2 regions of the Acetobacterium wieringae genome follow, and region 2 is predicted to be linked to the other one. Evidence: riboswitches for the same ligand, from Rfam matches in the RefSeq annotation. Region 2 holds a riboswitch; the other holds the start of a gene.

The links. A riboswitch is a leader RNA that binds a small molecule or an ion and turns the genes downstream of it on or off. The one in region 2 is predicted to bind cobalamin.
Region 1: it holds a riboswitch for cobalamin, as region 2 does, so the genes downstream of both, thiC (phosphomethylpyrimidine synthase ThiC) here and CHL1_RS00770 (alcohol dehydrogenase catalytic domain-containing protein) in region 2, are expected to answer to the same signal.

Annotation. Positions count from the first base shown of each region.
Region 1 is NZ_CP097897.1:2,470,616-2,478,568, forward strand. Features, by position in the region: gene CHL1_RS12010 (ABC transporter ATP-binding protein) at 1-1,190, opposite strand, end outside; gene CHL1_RS12015 (SPFH domain-containing protein) at 1,284-2,237, opposite strand; gene CHL1_RS12020 (NfeD family protein) at 2,253-2,708, opposite strand; cobalamin riboswitch at 2,841-3,022, shown strand; gene thiC (phosphomethylpyrimidine synthase ThiC) at 3,116-4,423, shown strand; gene bzaB (B12 lower ligand biosynthesis ThiC-like protein BzaB) at 4,420-5,706, shown strand; gene cobT (nicotinate-nucleotide--dimethylbenzimidazole phosphoribosyltransferase) at 5,916-7,004, shown strand; gene CHL1_RS12040 (class I SAM-dependent methyltransferase) at 6,985-7,953, shown strand, end outside.
Region 2 is NZ_CP097897.1:149,209-157,161, reverse strand. Features, by position in the region: gene CHL1_RS00785 (5'-nucleotidase) at 1-424, opposite strand, end outside; gene CHL1_RS00780 (hypothetical protein) at 750-956, opposite strand; gene trpD (anthranilate phosphoribosyltransferase) at 966-2,078, opposite strand; gene CHL1_RS00770 (alcohol dehydrogenase catalytic domain-containing protein) at 2,153-3,184, opposite strand; cobalamin riboswitch at 3,301-3,475, opposite strand; gene CHL1_RS00765 (tocopherol cyclase family protein) at 3,563-4,540, opposite strand; gene CHL1_RS00760 (DUF92 domain-containing protein) at 4,583-5,437, opposite strand; gene CHL1_RS00755 (diacylglycerol/polyprenol kinase family protein) at 5,451-6,113, opposite strand; gene CHL1_RS00750 (phytoene/squalene synthase family protein) at 6,137-6,997, opposite strand; gene CHL1_RS00745 (phytoene desaturase family protein) at 6,994-7,953, opposite strand, start outside; gene CHL1_RS00740 (phytoene desaturase family protein) at 7,895-7,953, opposite strand, start outside.

The DNA of each region.
Region 1 (7,953 bases), 1.4 Mb from region 2:
CCGGAGCTCACAGTGTAGAAGCGCGGAATCAGATGACACATGGTCGTTTTTCCGCTGCCGGACGGTCCGACAATGGCAATATTCTGCCCTGCCTTCACCTCAACATCGATATGAGACAGCACCGCATCACCACCATCGTTGTATTGAAAGCTGACATCTTCAAAACGGACATCACCCACTACGTCAGTCAGTTCCACCTCATTGGCCTGATTTTCATATTCGGTCGGTTGATCGAGAATTTCGATAAAGCGTTCAAACCCGGTCATGCCTCGTTGAAACTGTTCGGCAAACTCGACAATCCGGCGGATCGATGTGAGCAAGGTGGTCACATACAGCAGATATGCCACATAGTCTCCAGGATTGATAGCACCATTGATCATAAAGATCCCGCCGCAGACCATTACCAGCAGGTACATCAGTCCGTCAAAAAGCCGGGTGGTGGTCTGGAAACCTGCAAAATAACGATACGTTTTTCGTTTAACTTCCAGAAACTGACTGTTCCCCGCCTCAAACTTCAGCTCTTCAATGCTTTCATTGGCAAAGGACTTCACCACCCGAATTCCCAGTAAATTGTCTTCCACCTGGGCGTTGATGTCCCCGGTCTTAACCCGCGACCGCATCATTTCCCGGCGCATTCGCTTACGAAAATAGGTGGTGGTCAAAAGCATCACCGGTAATGCGGCAAAAATAATCAGCGTCAGCCAGATATTAACGCTGGCCAATATCCCAAAGGATACTCCAATTTTCAGACCGGCAATAAAAAATTCCTCGGGACAATGATGCGCAAACTCGGTGACATCGAAAAGATCCGAGGTCATTCGGGACATCAGCTGACCGATTTTTGTATCGCTGTAAAACGAAAAAGACAGCTTCTGAAGATGCGAAAAAAGATCCCGGCGCATATCGGTTTCGATCTGAGCCCCCATCACATGACCGACATCGGCCATAAAATAATTAGCCACTGCGTCGATCAGTCGCAGCATCAGATATAACAGTCCCAGTTTTAGAATTGTTTCCACTGTCAGACTGGCCAAATCATTAATTGCGGCATTGGTAATAAACCGCACGATCAGCGGCAACACCAGATCGCAGGCCGTGGTCAGGGTCGCACAAAAGAGATCCAATAACAAAATCCATTTATATTTTTGATAATAGGGTATAAAACGTTTGATAAGTTGCGTATTCGTAATTTCCAAAATATGCCCTCTTTCTTAATTGTTCGTTAAAAAATTTGGGCAATCGAAAAACGGCTTGCCGTTTCCCAATTGCCCATTCATGGTCGTTTATAAATTACTCTGCTGACTGACTTTAGTCTGATCCTTCATAATTTCACTGAGGGATGTGGCCAGACCGGCCAAACTCTGAATTTCAGATGGTATAATGATCTTGGTGGCTTTGCCATCGGCTACCTTTTCAAAGGTTGATAGGCTTTTTAGCGCAATCACCGACTGGATTGGATCAGCAGCGTTTAACATTTTGACCCCATTTGCAACGGCTTCCTGAACCGTGATAATCGCTTCGGCTTCCCCTTCCGCCCGTCTGATCTGGGCTTCCCGGTCTGCTTCAGCGCTTAAAATAGCGGCCGCTTTCAACCCTTCTGCCTGCAAAATTGCCGCCGATTTTTCACCTTCTGCCACCAGAATAGCGCTGGCTTTTTCCCCTTCGGCCTGAAGAATTTTTTCACGTCGTTCCCGCTCGGCCTTCATCTGCCGTTCCATCGCATTTTGGATCGCTTCTGGTGGCATAATATTTTTAAGCTCGACCCGATTAATTTTAATCCCCCAGGGATCGGTGGCTTCATCGAGAATCACCCGCATCTTGGTATTAATGACATCTCGGGAGGTGAGCGTTGCATCAAGCTCCATATCTCCGATGATATTACGAAGGGTCGTAGCCGTTAAGTTTTCAATTGCCTTCATGGGATTATCCACCCCATACATATAAAATTTGGGATCGGTTACCTGCAAATATATAACCGTGTCAATTTGCATTGTGACGTTATCTTTGGTGATAACCGGTTGTGGTGGAAAATCGGCTACCCGCTCTTTTAAACTGATTCGTTTGGAGATCCGGTCAATAATTGGTATCGCAATATGAAAACCGGTTTCCCAGGTAGAATGATAAGCTCCCAGCCGTTCGACTACATAGGCATTGGCCTGAGGAACAATCTTGGCATTGACAATAATCACAACAATAAAAATGATAAAGATGACACCTAAAATAATGAGTCCATACATGTTTTTTTCCTCCTTTTATTTTGAAATAGTTTCTTTCTCAGCCGCCCGAACCATGGCCTTAACGCCTTCGATTCCCACAACAGTCACTTCAGCACCAATCGGAATAACAGCCTCACCATCGACATTTCGGGCTGACCAGGACTTCCCGTCTATTTTGACCGCCCCCTGACCTTTGAGGTTATTGATTTCTTCTTCAACAATGCCCCGGTTTTTAAGGATCCGATCGGCATTGGTCGCCATTTTTTGGGGATCCAGATGTTTCTTTAAAAACGGCTTTGTAACCAATAGTAAGCCAATGGAAACGACAAAAAAAACGATCATCTGCACCCAGAAAGCCGCGCCAAAATAGGCGGCAACTAAAGCCACCAAAGAGCCCACACAAAACCAGATTGAAACCAACGCCCCAGCTGTAACCAGTTCAGCTACCAGAAAAACGATAAACAAAATCAACCAGATAAAAACAAGATTCATCCTCTCACCTCCCTCATTCATTTGATTTATTATAACATAGTTTGATTCTTTTTTTATCTCAACTGTCCAAATCATTTTTTTAATTTTTTTCTTGCACATTTATTTTTTAGGTTGTATAATCAAAAACAAGTAAATCGAAAAGCGAGCATATGGTGCCTTAGCAATAAGGAGAATAGGGAATCAGGTGAGAGTCCTGAACGAACCCATCACTGTAAGGGCGGAGCAAACCACAAAGACCACTGTTTTTTAATGGGAAGGTGTGGCGTAGCGCTAAAACCCCAAGTCAGGAGACCTGCCTATACTCGATCCTGAATGAACGAAGGTAAAGTTCATGGCGGTTATTTTTATAATAACTGCTGTGGACTTTTTTATTTGCTAAAATACCAACAATCATTCAGGAGGAAACAATGACAATTCTGGAAAAAGCACGGGCGGGTGAAATCACCGCCGAAATGATTTATGTAGCTGAAAAAGAAGGGCTCGATCCCGAGCTGATTCGTCAGGGAGTGGCCACTGGTGAAATCGTCATTCTTAAAAGCGCCCGCCCCAATATCAACCCGGTGGCTGTCGGTAAAGGACTGTTTACCAAGGTCTCAGCCAGCGTCGGGATGTATGAAGTTGACGACACCATCGCCGGTGAAATGGCTAAAATTGACCAGGCCGTTAAGGCCAAGGCCGATACCCTGATGGACTTAAGTGTCCGGGGCCCAATCGATGCAATGCGTGAAAAAGTCTTAGCTACAGTGGATCGGCCAGTCGGTACCCTGCCCCTGTATCAAACCCTGGCCATGGCTCAGGAAAAATATGGTACCGCTTTAGATATGACCGCCGACGACATGTTTGCGATGATGGAAAAACATGCCGCTGATGGTGTCAGCTTTTTAGCCCTGCACTGCGGCACCACCACGGATGTCATCAATCGTGCTAAAGATGAAGGCCGGATTGATCCACTGGTCAGTTATGGGGGCTCCCACCTGATCGGCTGGATGGTGCATAACCAGTGTGAAAATCCTTTTTATACCCAATACGACCGGGTTCTGGAAATCTGCAAAAAATATGATGTCGTCCTGAGTTTTGCCGACGGCATGCGTCCCGGCTGTATCGCTGATTCGCTGGATGGCGCTCAGGTTCATGAATTGGTGATCCTCGGCGGCCTGGTTAAAAAGGCCTGGGCGGCTGGCGTTCAGGTGATGGTTAAAGGACCAGGTCATGTTCCCCTGGATCAGATTCAAACGACTGTCCAATTACAAAAACAATTATGCGGTGGTGCACCCTACTTTGTCTTTGGTTGTCTGCCCACTGATTCCGGGGCCGGGATGGATCATGTCACTGGTGCCATTGGCGGAGCGATTGCCGCCTATTATGGCGCGGACTTTCTCTGCTATGTGACCCCGGCCGAACACATCGGTATGCCCAGTGCCGAAGATGTCTATCTGGGCGTGATGGCCAGCCGCATTGCCGCCCATGCCGGTGATGTCGGCAAAGGTCATCCGGCGGCGATTGCCTGGGATCTGGAAATGTCCCACGCCCGGCGGGAACTCAACTGGGGCCGACAGATGGAACTGGCCATCGATACCGAAACTGCCACAAAAGTCTGGAAAGATCGCAGCACCAACTTCGCCTCCGAGTGCAGCATGTGCGGCGACTTCTGTGCCATGAAAATTGTCGGCAAGTATTTACGAGACGAAAACCAGGAAGTGAGGAACGAACGATGACCCAAATGTTAAAAGCGCGGGCGGGTAAAATTACCGAAGAAATGGAAATGGTGGCGATTAGCGAAGGCTTCACCCCGGAATTTATCCGGGCGGGAGTAGCCGCTGGCCGGATTGTCATTCCTAAAAATAAATTGCGCAACCGTTCTAAAATCTGCGGCATCGGCGGCGGACTGGACGTCAAAGTTAACGGTCTGATGGGCACCTCCGGTGACCGCGATGACATGGAAATGGAAGTCAAAAAGCTCAAAATCATTGAAGCCGCCGGTGCCCATGGCTTTATGGATTTAAGTATGGGTGCCGATATCGATACGATGCGGACCTTGAGTTTAAGTAATTCCAATATCGCCGCTGGCTGTGTGCCGGTGTATCAGGCGTGCCAAGAAGAAGCGGCTGATAAACGGGGCTTGATGGTCAATATGACCGCCGACGACTTGTTTGAAGTGGTGGAAAAACAGTGCCAGGCCGGGATGGATTTTATGGCTGTGCACTCGGCCTTAAATATGGATCTTCTCAAAATATTGAAAAAAACCGGTCGGGTAGCCGATATCTGCAGTCGGGGCGGCTCGCTGCTGACCGGCTGGATGTTCCATAATGATAAAGAAAACCCCCTCTATGAACAGTTTGACCGGTTGCTGGAAATTCTTAAAGCCACCGATACAGTTTTAAGCATCGGCGATGCCATCCGACCCGGCGCCAACGCCGACTCCCTCGATCAAGCCCACCTACGTGGCTTGATGGTTGCTGGCGAACTAACCAAACGGGCCCTGGCAGCTGGCGTTCAGGTGATGGTGGAAGGTCCCGGCCATGTGCCCCTAAACCATATACCCTCAGCCATGTTGCTGCAAAAACGACTTTGCTTTGAGGTGCCCTATTATATTTTGGGCTTCCTAGCAACTGATGTTGCTCCCGGTTATGATAATATATCCGGTGCCATCGGTGGAGCCTTTGCTGGTATGCATGGGGCCGACTTCCTTTGTTATCTGACTCCAGCCGAACATCTGGGTCTGCCCAATGAAGACGATGTCCGTATCGGTGTCGAAACCACCCGGATCGCTGCTAATGCCGCTAATGTCTTAAAACGTGGTAAAGCCGCCTGGAACCGCGATCTGGCGATGTCCCGGGCCCGGGTTGCCCGCAATCAGGAGGAACAGGTTAAAAACGCCATTAACCAGGCCAATCTGATTGCTGCCCTGGCGGCCCAGACGCCATCCCACGGCTGTGCCGTCTGTACCGACAGCAAATGTCCAGCCGATGTGGCCGCTGAGTTTTTTGGACTGGCATAAATGATAGCTTAAGTGATGCGGGCGAACACGGTTCGCCCCGAACTGACCAATCACTACCTTGCTAAAATAGATGTCTCGTTATTGTTTATCGGATTGTTTGTGCACCAAAAAAACAGCACCCGATCTAAATCATCAGACCGTAGGGGAGGTCCGTGACCTCCCGAAACGCTGTGCATTATAATTAATACCATAGAGAAGGGATAAGTACCATGATCGAAACCAAATATACCTTAAAACACGTCATCGATAACACCGAACCAGCTGATCCCAAGTGGCGGCAGGCGGCCCGGGATCATATTGAACAATTGGCCATTCCACCCTGGAGTCTCGGTCAGCTACTGGTCGTAGCTGAACAACTGGCCGGGATTCAGCGCACCATCCGCCCCAACGTTGATAAAAAAATGGTCATCACCATGGCCGGAGATCACGGCGTTGTGGCTGAAGGCGTTTCCGCCTTTCCCCAGGAGGTTACCCCACAGATGGTACAAAACTTTGTCAAAGGCGGTGCTGGCATTAACATTCTGGCGAAGGCCTCCGGGGCTGAAGTGATTGTTGTCGACATGGGCGTCGCCGTGGATATGCCCGAGCTGGTTAAGCAAGGTGCGATTATCGACTGCAAAATCGCTCGTGGCACCAAGAATTTTTACTACGAACCGGCAATGACCCGGGAGCAAGCCATTGCTGCTCTGGAAGCCGGAATCAACGTGGCTGCTCAGGTCATTGAAGAGCAGGGGATTAACCTTTTGGCCACCGGCGATATGGGTATCGGCAACACCACACCCAGCGCTGCAATCCTGGCCGTCATGGCCGAGTATCCGGTTTCATCCGTCACTGGCCGAGGCACCGGGATTGATAACGCCGCTCTGATTAATAAGATCAAAGTGATCCGGGAATCGATTAACCGCCATCAGCCCGACAAAACCGACCCCATCGATGTCCTCGCCAAAGTCGGCGGCTTCGAGATCGCTGGGATTGCCGGAGTGATTCTGGGTGCCGCCTTCAAACAGGTACCAGTCCTGGTGGACGGCTTTATTTCCACCGCCGGTGCGCTGATTGCCAAGGCGCTTTGCCCCCAGGCGCTGGATTACATGATCCCCTCCCATCAGAGTGAAGAACCGGGTCATCAGCTGATGTGGCAGGCCCTGGGGCTCAGACCGCTGCTTAACCTTAATTTCCGCCTGGGTGAAGGCACCGGAGCGGCGGTAGCCATGCACCTAGTCGAATCCTCGGCCCGGGTCATCTGTGACGTCTTAACCTTTGCCGATGCCGGAGTAACCAATGGTCATGAAGGGATATGATCCTAAGACCAACGGCGGTCAGTATCTGGAAGACCTGGCCACGGCCTACTGGGTTTCCGATGCCCTGTTTACGGCGCTGGAGATGGATCTTTTTCAGACCATCGATGATTTCGGAATCCGGGGTGCCAGTCTCGCTGAGCTCGCCCCCAAACTTGGCGCCAACGAAAGCGCCCTTAAACGATACCTGGCACTTTTAAAAAGCCTTGGCTTGCTGGGACAACACCAGAACATTTACTATAACCAATTGATTACCAAAGAATATCTACTGAAAGATAGCCCTCTTTATCAGGGTGACTCAATTCTGTGGCGAAAAAACCTGCGCGATGACTGGAATACCCTCAAAGCCTCGCTGTCTGCTGGCGGTCGGGTTAATTTTTTACCGGAAGATATCAGCGAGGCTGAACTGAACCGGCGCCGGGCCAACTATATCCGGGCTATGGACAATGTCGCCAAACTTAAAGCCCGGGATTGCACCGCCTTTTTTAGAGAACTTTGTGGTACTATTCTCGATATCGGGACCGGCTCCGGGGCCATGGCGCTGGCCTTTTTGGAGGCTTTCCCGGACACCGAAGCAACCCTGTTAGATATTGAGCAGATGCTGCCCCAGACCCATAAACTTGTTGAGGCCACCACTTTTTCTGATCGGGTTTGCTATCATCCCGCCAATATTCTTGAGCCAGAATGGGAGCTAACTCAAAAATATCAACTGATTATTCTTTCAAATATTGTTCATGCCTACGCCGAAGCGGAAAATGAACAGGTCTTAAAAACTGCGGCCAGCCATTTGAGCGATGACGGCATCATCCTGATTCATGATTTTTTTAATGAACATCACCCCGTCAAAGCTCATCTGAGCGATATCAACATGTTTTTAAACACCTACAACGGCAAGGTTTTTTCCGGAGCCTGGGTGATCGCTGAACTGGAAAAGCACGATTTAGTCACCTCA
Region 2 (7,953 bases):
TCCCCGCAGCGACTCCGGCATTAATGGCCTCCTGAACATCCTCCTCATTGGCCGAAAGAAAAAGATCGGTGTTAAAGGCTTCCAGATAGGGCGCCAGCATGGCCCCGCTAACCAGTGCCGCCCGGGTGATATCCAATTGGTAATGCCTGATCGAATTAAAAATCCGCAGACTACTATCGGCATTATTGCGGGACATCACGATGATTTCGGTTTTTCGCTCTTCCGAACCGATCTCATTAAGCTTCAGCAGTGCCTTAATCAGGGCAAAACCGGTTCCTGGCTTTAAAATATCGTTTTCATGTTCAATCTGGTATTGGGTGTAGGCTTCCACCCCTGCTTCATCAAAGATCCGGTTTTCTTCCTCCAGATCAAAAAGCGCCCGGGAAGAGATTCCCACTACCAGACAATTTTCAAATTTATGCATCCTTTTCCCCCTTCTTTCCCAAACTTATCGACATTCCAACCTTATTCACACAACTTATCCACATTATCCCGGTAAATCCGGCATAATGTGGATAAAAAGGCCATTCTTCCTCCCTCAGACAGACACCTGGTTAAAAGTTATCCACAATTGATATCCCTGGATAACTTCATCGAGCTTTAGCGTTTAGAGACGTTTTAAGAAATTAAAAGAACCTTTTTCGAAGAAAAAGGTTCTTTTAATTTTATGGTGTCACCCATTTATTCTGTTTTTATCATACCATTGATATCGAAATCCGTAAATATAACTTTACTGATTTAGCGACCATTCAAGCAAAAAAATCAGTTTCCTCCAGGGTCAACTTGACAATCCGAAGCTCGGTCAGTTCATCACCCAGGTCATTTTTTGTGGCGATCAATTGATTTAGTTCGTTCTCCGGATAAACGCTGGCCTTGTTGATGCCAACCAGGGTAAATCCGCCATTTTCAGCCATTTTCAGATAACCTTCGGCCGCTTTTAACGCATAAAGAATCATCAACGCTGCCTAACCCTGAACCTTTTTTTCAAGCGCTGACAAAATCTTCAGGCCCTTAACACCATCACGATTCTGATAGTTGACCCAGGTCTTGAGTTTTTCCCAGGCCGCCCCATTATGAATCAGTTCCAGGGCCATTTCATAACCTTCCCGAATACTGGGCGCCTTGTCCCGTAAATACAGAATCAGTCCGGCATTTAAGGCAACAATATCTTCCCGGGTCTTGGTTTCTTTGCCTTTTAACAATCGGACAATACATAGCGCCGATTCTTCAACCGAATTAAAGGTGCGGATTTCATCCACAATTCCAGGAGTTATCAACATATCTTGTGGATTAAATGTATATTTTTCCACACTACCATCTTCTTTCAGCTCAGCAATATGGGTAGTACCGAGGGTTGAAGCCTCATCAATGGCCTGGTCGCCAACCTCGCCAAAAACCACAATGGCCCGTTTATAACCGATCTCCGCCATGATCTGGGGCACAAAATCCAGCATTTCTTTGGAGTAGACCCCTCTGACCCCATATTGCGGCAGCGCCGGGTTTGCCAGCGATGCCGAAATATTCAGCACACTGCCAAATGAAATTTGCGATAAAACCCGCCCCAGAGCTACCGGATGAACCTCCGGGCTTATCCCATTAAAAATACCAATCCCGGCCTTTTCGATGCTTTCTTTAACCAGATCGACATTAGAATCCATATCGATACCCAGGGCTTCCAGCACATCGATGGTACCACAGACCGAGGTCAAGGCCCGGGAACCGTGTTTAGCCATGGGGATTCCGGCAGCAGCGGCAATAATCGATGCCACGGTGCTGATATTAAAGGTTTTAAAACTATCCATCCCGGTGCCGCAGTTATCCACAATCGGAAACTCAGTGACCGGTTCCACCTTAAAGGTATCCACTTCATAAATCGCTTCAAAACTTCCGGCCACTTCTGCCGGGGTTGCCCCTTTCGCACTGAGGGCCGCTAAAAAAGCGCCCTGTTGCATGGCTGTTTGCTTATCACTTAATATTTCCATGAACATTTCTTTGGAATCATCTTTTGACAGGTTTTCCTTATTGATCAGCTGGGTAATCACCTGACCATAATCTTTCATGCTGATTGTTTTTTCCATTTAATTGCTCCTTTAATTTTTCTTTCTTATTTATTAATTCACTACTGCTTCGATCTCACTTTGACAGACGGCCATCACTTCATCACCACAATGGTTGAATAACCATCGCTGTTTCTAATATAGTCCATTCCCCGTTCCAGTTCTTCCAGTTTGACCCGATGAGAAATAAGTGGCCGGACATCAATTTTTCTTGATTCAAGCAGGGTTTTGGCCTTTTGACTATGCTTAACACTGCAGCCATAAGATCCGACTACGGTAATTTCCTTGTAGTGAATCCGGTTGATGTCCAGTTGGAAGTCTTCATTGCGGCTTAGTCCACTGAAATAACCGAACGTTCCCTGTTTTCTGAGGATTTCCAGGGCCAGATCAAAGGCCTCTGGCCCTGGACAGCAGGGGATTACTCCGTCGACTCCATGACCATTGCTGCAACTCTTTAACTGATCGAGCAGATCTGGCTCATCGCCGCTAAAAACGGCATCAAATCCCAAGGCTTTGCCACGGTCACGACGCTCTTCATTGGCTTCGATCAGGATCACATTTTGGATTCCTTCCGCTTTCGCCACAAACAGGTTAAGCAGGCCCAAACGGCCGCCACCGATAATGACCAGCGCCGCTTTCCGGTTCAACTGAAGGCGATCCTGAATGTTGACACAACAGGCCAGTGGTTCAATAAACGATATTTCTTCATAAGCCAGATCATCATTCCGAATCAGATTGACAATCTTGGATTTGATCGCCTGCTTATCAATTTTGATCACTTCCTGAAAACCACCATCAAAATTAAAGCCCATAATCTTAATCTGATCACAAAGATTATCCTGACCACTTTTACAATAGTCGCAAACCCCACAGGAAATCCCCGGATGAATAGACACCCGTTGACCTACCGGATAACCATTTACATTTTTGCCTCTGGCAATGATCTCGCCGGCAATTTCATGTCCCAATACCCGAGGGTAAACCAGATCCCTTTGCCCCATGGTGGCACATTTTAAATCAGTTCGGCATATATTGCAGGCTCTGACCTTAACAAGCATCTCGCCATCACCACAGACAGGCATGTCCTTATCTTTTATCACCAATTCTCCCGGTTTTTCCAATACCACTGCTTTCAATTCGTCCCTCGCTTATTTTTTATTCTCTGGTCACTGTTTACAAAGCCTTTAAATCCTTTTTAAACAAAAAAAAGCTACGCCAACAAAGCGTAGACTTTCCACATCTCTCATCATCTAATTCTCCGGCAGGTCTTCTGACTCATGATCCTCATCGCTGTCGCCTTCCCATTTTTTAACAGTGGCATCCAGACAGCAATTCCCAATTTACAGCGGCGGGCCCGTATAAGCTTCTCACTTATTTTCCTATTCTCCCCGAGGGGCACCTGAAAATGATTATTTAATTTGGCTTATTATATCATACTTGCAATCCCCAATAAAACACCTTTTTGGCAACTTCAATAAATGATTCTGCCTGACAATGGGTTTTATTTATTCGGATTCTTGCTTCACTGCAACCCCTTCCTCCAGACAAATCTCCATCCCCGCTTCGCTACTGATGCTCTCAAAGATGATATTGCCCTGATTGTTTGTTAAACGCAGCCAAACCTTAGCCGTGATACTCTCGACAATCTCGCGATCCATCAGTCCGTCCACCGGCGCCCGCAGCCGTCCGCCACTGGCCATCTGTGCTTTAAAAGCGAGGGCCCCATTCGGACCTTCAAGTTCCCCAGCGCAGGTTCCCTTTGTGGTATCAACTTCCCATTTCTCCAACCGGGAAAAATTATAAGTCGCAAAACGGCGGGTAATCCCGCTAAAATCAGTGAAGTAAGCAAAGAAACCGGGAAATTCCATCCCTAAAAAAGGAATATTCGCCCGTGAAAAGACAAATGAAGCATCGCCAGCCTCAAAATGGCTGGCCTGTAACCAGAGATAGGTCTTAGGAAAGGATCGGCCATAGTCTTTTTCAATGTAACCGACTCCGCCATTAAAATCCATCAACTCCCCATCCAGATCAATCTCACCCTTTATTTCATGATACAAATGAATAATAGCGTGGTAGCATTCCATAAAGGGCACTAGTCCAAAAGGCCCCATGATCCCCGGGTGCTTTAAACCCTTGGGAAAGGGATGGCTATTGTGAAAGGTCAACCGCCCTTTGATACTGCCTTCCGCCGTATCGACATTCAGCGATAGGCCCTGGGCGTTAAAACTATTATTCTCAATCTCCACATCAAACCGATCCGTTCTGGCATTGAACTCGGGATAGGGAAAATGATGATACCAGGTTTTTCCGGTGACAGCATTGATGACCTGGATAAAAGCCTGCCGGTTCCCCTGAGGATCGATGGCCATTCCCGGAATAATGGCAATGGCATGTTTGCGATCGGCGCTGATGCATTTAAAATACCAGCCTTCAAAATAGCGGCGTTTTTTGTTTTTTCCCTGAAAATAAGCCTGCTTAATCATCCGTTTTCTCCTTTCCTCAAAACGATTGCCCCATCCCGGCCGTTACTGCAGCTGGACAAAAAACAGTACCAGGCTGGCGGCCAGCAATGAACTGGCAAAATTAACAAAGTCATTGTTGACAAAGGCCAGCCCACTATAAAGCTGATTGGGCTTATTATTATCCACCGGTTTTTCGGTCAGCTCACCGGTTTCATGGCTGATATATTTGGCCTGGAAAGCAGCACCCATAAAGCTATCCAGTACTGATCCCAGCAGCCCGCCAAAGGTAATCATCAGGATTTGCATTAATAAAAGCACCCCACTGTTGCCTGCCGCCAACTGGTAAAGACCATAGGTCAAGGCTACCACGGCCGACCCACCCAGCGAAGCCAAAAAACCCAGCGGACTGACTCCCCCGGAAAGTCCGGGGCTGACCGGTTTTAAGGTAAGTAACGAAACCGGGGCCTTCTTACTGAGAATCCCGATTTCCGAAGCCCAGGTATCGGCATTGCAGGCCGCAAAGGATGCCGCCACTGCCACCAGATAGGCGGGGTTTTGCGATAAGGCAAAGGGAATCGCCATAATCAGTGCGGCCCCACCATTGGCGCCCACTTGAACCAGATCCCGGGGGCCGGACTTGGCATGCATCCGAACCTCAATGGGATCTTTCAAGCTGGCTTTGAAATGCGATAAAAAGGTGGAGCTGAAAAAAAATACCATCAAAAGGATAAAAAACAGCGGCCCGCCAGCCAGATACAGGGCCACGGCCAGAAAAAAGGCTCCCAGTGCCGCCGATAGGGTTAAGGCATTGCGCCTTAAGGCAAAAACAGAAACCGCCAGCGACAAAAAAATATATATCACGTGTTCCAGGGTCGATCCGGTCTGAGCTGCCAGACTATACTGTGTTAAATTTTCCACTTTGCACCTCCAATCAGACAAATAAAAAATAATAGGCTCCGGCACTGACCAGAGGCACAGTCAGATTATCGAGCCCCAACGGGGTTGCGGCTTCCAGCACGGTTGCCAGCAGCGCTAGGGTAATGGCTGGGATCAGTACCTGAGGCTGACCAGTTGCTGCCAGCAGGAGTGTCGTCACCAGAAACGAAGCGCCCAGCATGGTCAGACTGCCCGACAACGTTTTTTCAGAACCGAGAATTTGATACGGCCACTTTGGCCACCGGGTTCCCACCACGGCAGCCAGACCATCGCCGTAACCCATAATCAGAATCCCCACGCCGCCAACCACCGGGTTATTAAGAGGCCCAAAGGTAATCAGGGCCAGCAGCAATAGTGAAATGGCATAGTAGACCGTACCCAAATCACCCTTTCCGCCCCCCCGTTCCATTGACGAAAAGATCTGAAAACGATAGGACAGATAATTCAGGATCACAAAACAAGCCGGTACCACCGCTGCCCAAAAGGGGCTGTCAAAAAAGACCATCGCCAGCAGCCACCAGTTACAAACCAGAATATGAACCGCCTTGCGGCTGGCTTCCTTGCCGAAGCGCTCCAAAAATTTTGCCAGAAAAATCACACCAAACACATAGATAAACGAAACGACGATTCCCAGAATATTATTCCAGATATTTTCCATTTTATGCCTCCCTTCTCTGTCACTTATTGCCCAAAAGATGTCAGCTGTTTGTTGGCCGAAATATAGAGCAAGGCCTTTTCCCATTTGGGCACATAAATCCGCCGATCCAATAAGTGATACCGGGCTTGCCGACACCGTTTTAAAATTTTACTGTAATAAAGTAACGACAATAACACTGGCAACCGGGCTTTTTTATCAAACACCGCCAGATTTGTTGTGATTTTTTGATAGCGGCTTTCCGCTTCAGTGGCAAGGTACTCCCATAGCTGGATCAACTCCGAGCTTGGCTCCGGTCCAGCCAAATCCTCGGGACTAACGCCCCAGGCGCTCATTAAATCCTCGGGCAGATAAATTCGCTGCAAGCGATAGTCGGTGCCCACATCACGCAAAATATTGGTCAGCTGCATGGCAATCCCCAGTTCCACCGACAAGGCCTCTGCTTCCATGGTTACCGGCTCCGCCAACAGCGGACAAAGCATTAAACCTACTGTACCCGCCACCAGGTAGCAATAGTCAAGCAGATGATTAAAGGTCTCCGGCTGTTTAAATTCAACATCCTGAAGCTGACCAATCAGCATTTCCTGAAAAGGTCGGATCTTTAGCGGAAAATGGTCAAAGGCCCAGCCCAATGCCCGCCACATCGGTTCATCAGGGGTTACTCCGGCCTCAAATGCTGCCAGCTTTACCGCCATCGCTTTAACCACCTCCGGATTGTTATCGACATCAATGGCGTCATCGGCAATCCGGCAGAAGGCATAAATGGCAAAGACTGCCTGGGCCTGTTCTTTCTGCAATTTGCGGAAAGCCCGGTAAAAACTGCTGGAATTCTTTTGAATCAGGGTTTCGCACCAGTTTAAATCCTTTTGAATCGCATCTTCGATCATTTTAAATCCCTCACCACTTCGGCCACGGTAATCTTGGCCGAGGTCAATACAATCGGCACACCCGCCCCGGGATGGGCGCTGGAACCGGTAAAATACAGGTTTTGATACTTCATCGCCTTGGGCTGGGGCCGCCAGTAATTGCTCTGCAAAAGGGTTGGCCGCAGCCCAAAGGTCGCTCCAAACAGAGCATTGAAGTCATCCCGGAAATCAAGGGGGGTATAGTTTTTTTCAAAAATAATATGGGCTTCAAAATCAGCCAGCGGCTTGATCTGGCGAATTTTATCCATGGCCTGTTGACGGTAGCCAGCCACGACCTGCTGATCGTTCCAGTCCAGTGGGCCATCTTTTAAATTGGGTACCGGCACCAGGACATAAAGGCCCAGTTGCCCCGGAGGAGCCAGGCTCTCATCCAGCAACGCTGGCGCATAAACATAGATGGACGGGTCCGCCGGAAAACGTCCAGCAAAGATATCGTCAAGATTGCCTTTAAAATTTTGTGAAAAAACCAGATTGTGAACGTTGAGGCCGGGAAAATCCCGCTTGTCAAGACCCAGATAGAGCATGTAGGCTGAACAAGAATAGTCCAGCGCCTCGACCTTGTCAGGTTGATATTTTTTGTGCTTGAAATTGTCCGGTAGCAGGGCTTTCATGGCATAGGGAAAATCCGCTGAACAGACTACCGCATCAGCGGTTTGCTCCTGGCCCGCAACAGTGATGCTGCGAACCCGGTTGCCATCACAATTAATCCGCTCTACCGGGGCATTAAGAACCAGCTTACCGCCCATTTCCAAAAACAGTTTTTCCATCGCCAGAGCCATGGCCCGCATTCCCCCTTTTAAAAACCAGACACCATAGGTCAGTTCGATCATTGGAATAATCGTATAAATCGAAGGCCCATTAAAGGGTGAGATGCCAATGTAAAGGGTCTGAAAGCTCAGCAGCTCCTTGATTTTTTT